2 regions of the Janthinobacterium sp. SUN137 genome follow, and region 1 is predicted to be linked to the other one. Evidence: predicted binding sites of a transcription regulator. Region 1 holds the regulator's gene; the other holds the start of a gene.
The links. The regulator NrdR, encoded in region 1, represses ribonucleotide reductase genes. The targets are predictions, from matches to a motif close to CACNANATNTNGTG.
Positions count from the first base shown of each region.

Region 1 (4,197 bases):
CTGGCCCACGTCGATGGCGCGCAGCCATTCGGTGCGCGCGCGCTCGAAGAATTTCAGGTAGTTAGCGTAATAGACGATGCCGCCGGCGTCGGTGTCTTCATAGTAGACACGTACGTTCCAGGTAAAGACTGAAGGCATGTTTATTGCGCCAGTAGTGAGATTGAGCAACATTTTACGCGATTTTTCTTCTTGTGACTGTGGGCGCTTGCTGGAAAGCCATGCAAAAGCTGCATATAAGTTGCACCGCAGCATTGTAAATCCGGCGTGTGCAATGGCAAGCTTCGTAACATACGCTTACATGCCATGGTCAGGTTTAAGCCCAGCTTAAAAGCGGCGGCCATCCCCGGGGCTGCCTGTGGCCGCGCCCGGGCTGCGATAGCGCGCGGCGATTATAGCCGCACGGTTGCATTCCTTGCTCAATTTGGGTACTTAACTTACAATTTGACTTCCATTACGTCTCACGTGACTGGCGAAAAGTCGGGCGATCTCCATGAATGGCGGTCGGCAAACCGGCGAAAGGTGGGCACCCACCGGGAAACGTGAGATTTTTCATCAGCCGTTCGCCTGGGTAGCCACTATGGAAAAGCACGAAGAGGCTGCCTGTCCAATGTTGTTATTCACTTAACGCCGGCTCCCCTCATTCGATCCAACCTGCCAGTACAAGCACCCTCATACTTGGAGTTTTTACATGTTTGCAAAAGATCACAACCTCGCCAACGTCGATCCTGAATTGTTCGCCGTCATTCAAAAAGAGAACACGCGCCAGCACGACCACATCGAACTGATCGCGTCGGAAAACTACACGTCGCCAGCCGTAATGGAAGCGCAAGGCTCGCAGCTGACGAACAAGTACGCCGAAGGCTATCCAGGCAAGCGCTACTACGGCGGCTGCGAATACGTCGACGTGGCCGAGCAACTGGCCATCGACCGCGTGAAACAGCTGTTTGGCGCCGAATGCGCAAACGTGCAGCCGAATTCCGGCTCGCAGGCGAACCAGGGCGTGTTCTTCGCCATGTTGAAACCAGGCGACCTGATCATGGGTATGTCGCTGGCCGAAGGCGGTCACCTGACCCACGGCATGCCGCTGAACATGTCCGGCAAATGGTTTGACGTCGTTTCCTACGGCTTGACGGCGGAAGAAGACATCGACTACGAGGCAATGGAACGCCTGGCCCGCGAACGCAAGCCCAAGCTGATCATCGCCGGCGCGTCGGCATTCTCGAAAAAGATCGACTTCGAACGCTTCAGCAAGATCGCCAAGGAAGTGGGCGCCTACTTCATGGTCGACATGGCCCACTACGCCGGCTTGATCGCCGCCGGCCTGTACCCGAACCCGGTGCCGTTCGCCGACTTCGTCACCTCGACCACGCACAAATCGTTGCGCGGCCCGCGCGGCGGCATCATCCTGATGAAGGCCGAACACGAAAAAGCCATCAACTCGGCCATCTTCCCTGGCATCCAGGGCGGCCCGCTGATGCACGTGATCGCCGGCAAGGCCGTCGCCTTCAAGGAAGCGCTGAGCCCTGAATTCGTCGAATACCAGAAGCAAGTGATCAAGAACGCCGACGTGCTGGCGAAAACCCTGATCAAGCGCGGCCTGCGCATCGTGTCCGGCGGCACCGAATCGCACGTCATGCTGGTCGACCTGCGCGCCAAGAACCTGACGGGCAAGGAAGCCGAAGCCATCCTCGGTTCCGCGCACATCACCTGCAACAAGAACGGCATCCCGAACGACCCGCAAAAACCGTTCGTCACCTCGGGCATCCGCCTGGGCAGCCCGGCGATGACGACGCGCGGTTTCAAGGAAGCGCAAGCGGAAGAAGTGGGCAACCTGATCGCCGACGTGCTGGACAATCCGCATGACGCCGCCACCATCGAGCGCGTGAAAGCGGCCGTGAAAGTACTGGCCGACGCGCACCCTGTGTACGCAGCTTAAGAGCCTGTTCCGGTGAAGGAATACATCTACAGCAGACAGCCCCTCGGAAGCGGGTACTGCGTTGCTCGTCGTAGCATGGCTAGCCATGCGTCCTCCTCGCGCCTTGTCCGCGCGACCGATGAGCAATCTGCTGCAGACGCTCCTTACCGGAATAGTCGCTAATTATTTGTCCAGAATGTGTCATACGGAGTAAGATTCTGTATGACACATTCCAGTCGTGCCCAAGGGCGCCCGGAGTGATTCGGGCGCCCTTTGTACAAGGGCGGCGATTTCCCGTAATTATTACTATAAAGTTGTAGCCAGCCCATGAAATGTCCATTTTGCCAGCACGGCGACACCCAGGTTCTCGATACGCGCGTATCGGAGGAAGGGGATGCCATTCGGCGCCGCCGCCGCTGCGGCAAATGCGACAAGCGTTTTACCACGTACGAACGCATTGAACTTATCATGCCGGCCGTCGTCAAAAAGAATGGCAGCCGGACGGAGTTCGCTGCGGATAAGTTGCGCGGCAGTTTGATGCTGGCCTTGCGTAAGCGTCCCGTCGCGGCCGCCTCTGTGGATACGGCCATCGCGTCCATCCAGGAAAAGCTGCTCACCAGCGGCTTGCGCGAAGTCGAATCCGGCTATATCGGCGAACTCGTCATGCAGGAACTCAAGCGCCTGGACAAGATCGCCTACATCCGCTTTGCCTCCGTCTACAAGAATTTCGAAGACCTGGCCGAGTTCCAGGACGCGATCGCCGAAGTGGGCCAGGCGCGCAAGCCCTGACGCTTACCCGGACATTCACTTTGCCGACAATGGGGCCGCTCCTGCGCCCCGTGTTCACCATGCCAGCGCTTGCCTGGCAAGCGGTCTGATCAATCCCACCGCCGTTCTTCTCGACTTATCATCGTCCTGTTTGCGCTAGCGCAGACGCGGGTTTTTGCGCGCGCCTATCTTGTAGCTGGGCCGCCTGTTCCTGCGGCTCTTTCTGCGGAAGGGAGTAGCGCATGCGCAAGGGCGGTCGCACTATGTTTTCTGCGGGTGGCAGCAGCCTCGTCGAAGTGCTGGTGTCGCTGCTGCTGTTGGCGCTGGGCCTGCTGGGCGCCAGCATCCTGCAATTGAACGCCCTGCGCGCGCGCCACGAGTCGGCGCTGCTGTCGGCGGGCGTGCAACTGGCCGCCGGCATGGCCGAGCGCATGCGCGCGAACAACGTGCTCATGAATGGCCCCGATGCGGGCAATCCCTACCTGAACGTGGCATATGCGGCGGCGGACGGCGCCGAAGCTGGCGGCGGCGCGCCGGACTGTCTTGGCGTTGCCGCCTGCAGCGCGGCCGAGCTGGCGCAATTCGACATCGCCGAATGGAAGCAGGGGCTGCATGCGGCCTTGCCCGGCGCGCGCCTGCGCATCTGCCGCGACCTTGCCGCGTGGGATGCCGCCGCCCAGGGCTTGCAGTGGGCGTGCAGCGGCGGCAAGGGGGCGCCCATCGTCATCAAGCTGGGCTGGCGCGGCCGCCTGCCCGATGGCTCGCCCGCCGTGAATGCGGCAGGCGAGTCGCTGCCCAGGCTGGCTTTCCAGCTGGGCGGGGGCGGCGCATGAACGGCGGGCATCGTGGCATGAGCCTGGTCGAATTGCTGGTGGCCCTGTCGCTCGGTGCGCTGTTGATGCTGGCCGCCAGTAGCGTGCTGCTGGCGGCCAGCGGCAGCTATGGCGACCAGTCCGCCAGCGCACGCCTGGATGACAACGCCCGCTATGCGCTCGATGCCATCGCCCGCGCCGTGCGCCAGACGGCGTATGTGAATTGGGACAGCGGCGCCGCGCCCGTTGCCCATGCGGATTACGACAGCGCGAATATCGCCGGGCTTGACGCGCGCAGCCTGGGCAAGAACAGCGACGGCATCAGCGGCGCGCTGCCCGGCGCCCTGCATGGCAGCGACGTGCTGGCCCTGCGCTATTACGGCGCCGGCAAGGAAGAGGGCGGCGACGGTTCCGTCCTCAATTGCGCCGGCTTTGGCGTGGGCGCCGCGCAAACGGAGGCGCAGCGGGGCTGGAGCATCTTCTACGTGGCGCAGGGCGCCGATGGCGAAGGCGAGCTGCGCTGCAAATACCGGGGTGCGAACGGCTGGGGCGCGGACGCCGTCATCCGTGGCGTCGATGCTTTCCAGGTGCTGTATGGCCTCGACACGGATACGCCGCCTGACGGCGTGGCGAACCGCTATGTCAACGCCAGCACGCTCGACGCCTACGATGCGGCGCTGCTGCTGGAGGGGGCGGACGCGG
Region 1 is NZ_JAPWHZ010000003.1:1,102,585-1,106,781, reverse strand. Features, by position in the region: gene ybgC (tol-pal system-associated acyl-CoA thioesterase) at 1-138, opposite strand, end outside; ZMP/ZTP riboswitch at 453-577, shown strand; gene glyA (serine hydroxymethyltransferase) at 689-1,936, shown strand; gene nrdR (transcriptional regulator NrdR) at 2,243-2,704, shown strand; gene pilV (type IV pilus modification protein PilV) at 2,947-3,516, shown strand; gene O3298_RS19995 (PilW family protein) at 3,513-4,197, shown strand, end outside.

Region 2 (4,197 bases), on a different contig from region 1:
TTTCCGTGCACAGGTTCGAGCTGTGGACGACGCCAACGTGCGACTGCGGGCTGCGGATGTTGCAAGGGTCCTTGAACGTGATCCATGGGTGGCCCGTTTCAAACAGCATCGACAGCATCTTGCGCCACAGGTCCAGCGCGGCGATCTTCTTGAAGACGCGGATTTCGCCAGCGGCGGCCTTGGCTTCATAGCCCACGTAAGCCTGTTCAAAAGCCTTGCCGACCTTGTCGTGCAAATCTGGCGTGTCCGACGGCGAGAACAGGGTCCATTCGCCTTTTTCCATGACGCGCTTCATGAACATGTCGGGAATCCAGTTTGCCGTGTTCATGTCGTGCGTGCGGCGGCGGTCGTCGCCCGTGTTCTTGCGCAGGTCGAGGAATTCCTCGATATCCATGTGCCAGGTTTCCAGGTAGGCGCAGACGGCGCCCTTGCGCTTGCCGCCCTGGTTGACTGCCACGGCCGTGTCATTCACCACTTTCAGGAACGGCACCACGCCTTGCGACTTGCCGTTGGTGCCCTTGATGTGGGCGCCCAGGGCGCGCACTGGCGTCCAGTCGTTACCCAGGCCGCCGGCGAACTTGGCCAGCAGCGCGTTGTCCTTGATGGCGTCGTAGATGCCTTCCAGGTCATCCGAGACGGTGCTCAGGTAGCACGACGACAGCTGCGAGCGCAGGGTGCCCGAGTTAAACAGGGTCGGGGTCGAGCTCATGAAGTCGAACGAGGACAGCAGGCTGTAGAACTCGATGGCGCGCGCTTCGCGGTCCGCCTCGTTCAGCGCCAGGCCCATGGCCACGCGCATGTAGAACGCCTGCGGCATTTCGATGCGCACGTCCTGGATGTGCAGGAAGTAGCGGTCATACAGGGTTTGCAGGCCGATGTAGCCGAATTGCAAGTCGCGGTCGGCCACGATGGCTTTGGCCAGGCGTTCCAGGTCGAAGCTGGCGAGTACCGGGTTCAGTAGCTCGGCGGCGATGCCCTTGGCGATATATTGCGGGAAATACGTCAGGTATTCGGCAGCAGCGGCCGCTTGCGGCACTTCCTTGCCGAACACTTCCTTGCGCACCGTGTGCAGCAGGATGCGGGCCGTGACCTGGCTGTAGGCCGGGTCTTTTTCCATCAGCGCGCGCGCTGCCAGGATGGCCGACTTGTGCAGCTCTTCAACAGGCACGCCGTCGTACAGGTTTTTCACGGTTTCGGCCAGGATGGCGTCGGCATCGACGTGCTTTTCCAGACCGGCGCAGGCGGCGTTGATCAGGTCACGGACTTCCTGCATGTCCAGCAGGCGGCGCACGCCGTTGTCGGTCACGTTCAATTGCGGTGCGGAAACTTGCGCGGACGCGCCTTGCGCTTCCTTCTGCAGGCGGCGCTCTTCCATGTGTTTGGCGCGGTACAGCACGTAGGCACGGGCCACGTCGTGCTCGCCCGAACGCATCAGCGACAGTTCCACCTGGTCTTGCACGTCTTCGATATGGAAGGTGCCGCCGCCCGGGTGGCGGCGCACCAGCGCAGCGACCACGCCGTCGGTCAATTGTTCCACCAGTTCACGGATGCGTGCCGAGGCTGCGCCCTGGCCGCCGTTAACGGCCAAAAACGCCTTGGTCATGGCGATGGCGATCTTCGAAGGCTCAAATGCCACCACCGCGCCGTTGCGGCGGATGATGCGATAGTCGCCCAATGCCGCGCCCGTGCTCGCCACGCTGTTGGCCGCGCTTGGCGCTGGCGATACTGGCGTTGGATGGATGGAAATATCTTGTGGTGATTGCATTGAAGCTCCCGTTGTCAGCTAAAGTCAGCCTGCAGTTTTGCTGCCGCGTGTGTTGTTGAATAGAACGCCCGATGGTCAGGGTTTCTTCAGGTATTTGTTGCTAAATAGTAAATTAATAGTGCATAAAACAGCTCAGTATCCATCTCGCCACACCGCACTGCCCGGCTGGCGCAAAACACGATCAAGGGTGATAAACCGCCAGTTCCAGTGCTTTATCAGCAATCCGGGTAGCTTTGATAATAATTCTGAAAACGTCTGTGATGGCACTACATATAGTCTTTACATCCAACTTCTGCACTAATTGTAGTACCCATCGAAGGGCGATGCAATAGTTTTCCGGCATCCGTCGGCGTAATTTTTTGTATTTTCATATACGATTTCGGTTGACTTTTCAGGGCATGGCTGGGAAGCCCAATCCCCGCGAAGTAAGCGCTAACGCAGCTTGTCCGTTAAGGGTTTCCAGCCAGCATTCTTGATAAAAATGCCAGTCAAAAAACGGCCCCGGATCCGTCTTCCTGCCCGGCGCGATATGCTCGTGGCCGCGCACCTGGGACAGCCCGTAGCGCGCCACCAGCGCCGCCGTCAGCGCCGCCAGCACATGATATTGCCGCCGCTGGAACGGCACATCGTCCGCGCCTTCCATTTCGATACCGATGGAATAGCCATTGCACTGCGGGCGCCCTTCGAAGGCGGACGCGCCCGCATGCCAGGCACGTTGATCAGCAGAAACATATTGCAACAACGCACCATCGCGCCGCACAAAAAAGTGCGCCGACACCTGCAAGCCACGCAGGTCGGCGAAAGAAGGATCGGCATTATAATCTACCCGGCCCGTAAACAAGTCCGACACATGCGGCCCGCCAAAGCGGCCACCCGGCAAACTGATGTTATGGATCACCAGCAAATCGACTTGCGCACCGTCCGGGCGCGCATCCCAGTACGGCGAGTCATAGCGCAGCGCGCCGTCGCACCAGCCATCTTCATCTATCGTCCATGCGCTCATCAAGTAGGGCTTCCTGTATCGTCAATTTCTGCATGCGGTAACGCAACTGGCGCACGCTCAGGCCCAGCTGGCGCGCCGCCCGTGCGCGGTGGTAGCGCGCCTGCACCAGCGCCAGCATGATCATGTCGCGCTCGGCTTGGCGCAAATACACGTCCAGCGGCAAGACCTTGGCCACGCCATACGCCGCCATGCCGGGCAGACACTGTTGCCGCTCCGACACAGCCGGCATGGCCGGCGCCGCCCGCAAGGGCACGTTGCCCGCCGCGGAGGGCAAGGCCAGCCCGTCAAGCGCGATCACGCCGCCATCGGCAAAGGCCAGCGCCCGTTCCAGTACGTTTTCCAGTTCGCGCACATTGCCGGGAAACGCATATGCGGCCAGGGCCGCCAGCACCGGCGGCGCCAGGCTCACGGACCGGTGCGGCGACAGGCGTGCGAGGATCACCTCACATAATACCTGCAGATCGCCGCGCCGTTCGCGCAGCGGCGGCAGCGCCAGCTCGATCACATTCAGGCGGTAAAACAGGTCCTGGCGAAACGTCCCGGCCGCCACGCCGCGCGTCAGGCCATGCTGGCTGGCGCACAGGATGCGCACGTCGACGGCTTCGTCAGTACTGCCGCCCAGCTTGCGCACGCGGTGCTCTTGCAGCACGCGCAACAGTTTCACCTGCATGGCCAGCGGCAGATCGTCGACTTCGTCGAGCAGCAAGCTGCCGCCATGGGCCGCCTGGAACAAGCCCTGGCGCTCGTGCAGCGCGCCCGTATAGGCACCCGGGCGGCAGCCGAAGAATTCCGCTTCCATCAGCGCTTCGGGAATGGCGCCGCAGTTGACGGCGATAAACGGGAAGCTGGCGCGCGCGCCCTGCGCATGGATGGCGCGCGCCGCCAGTTCCTTGCCCGTGCCCGATTCGCCGCGGATGGCCACCGGCGCGCCGCAGCGGGCGATGCGGCCGATCTGCGCGCGCAGCGCCTGCATGGGCAGCGAGTTGCCGCTCAGTTGCGGCGCCGGCGGCATGCCGTCGGCGGTCGGCGGGCTGGAGCGAGGGCTGGGACGGGACATGGTGAGCGCGCCTTTCTGCAATGGCGGCGAAGAACCGCCTGCTGCAGATGCTACGCCGGACGGATGCCGGAGGACGTTACGATACGGATGAGCAACGCACGCGCGCCTGCGGACCGCCCCTTACAGCGTGGCGTGCGCGTGGCTGCAGTAGTCGTGGCCCTTGGCCTGCACGTTTTCCGAGGCCGGGTAGTACACGCCGCAATGGGCGCAGCAGAGCATCAGCTCGGCATCCGGCAATTCCTGCGGCCGCACCGGCGGCGTAAACGGATTCGGCCGCTGTTGCTGTTGCGCACGAGCCCGCTGCTGCATGCCACGGATCTTGCTGCGGATAGCGAACAGCACCAGGAACACCAACGCCAGCCAGAATAAAAC
Region 2 is NZ_JAPWHZ010000001.1:1,267,665-1,271,861, forward strand. Features, by position in the region: gene O3298_RS05780 (ribonucleoside-diphosphate reductase subunit alpha) at 1-1,765, opposite strand, end outside; gene ampD (1,6-anhydro-N-acetylmuramyl-L-alanine amidase AmpD) at 2,157-2,768, opposite strand; gene O3298_RS05790 (sigma 54-interacting transcriptional regulator) at 2,746-3,825, opposite strand; gene O3298_RS05795 (PP0621 family protein) at 3,946-4,197, opposite strand, start outside.
Region 2: the regulator NrdR is predicted to act here: its motif matches at 2,030-2,043, upstream of O3298_RS05780 (ribonucleoside-diphosphate reductase subunit alpha).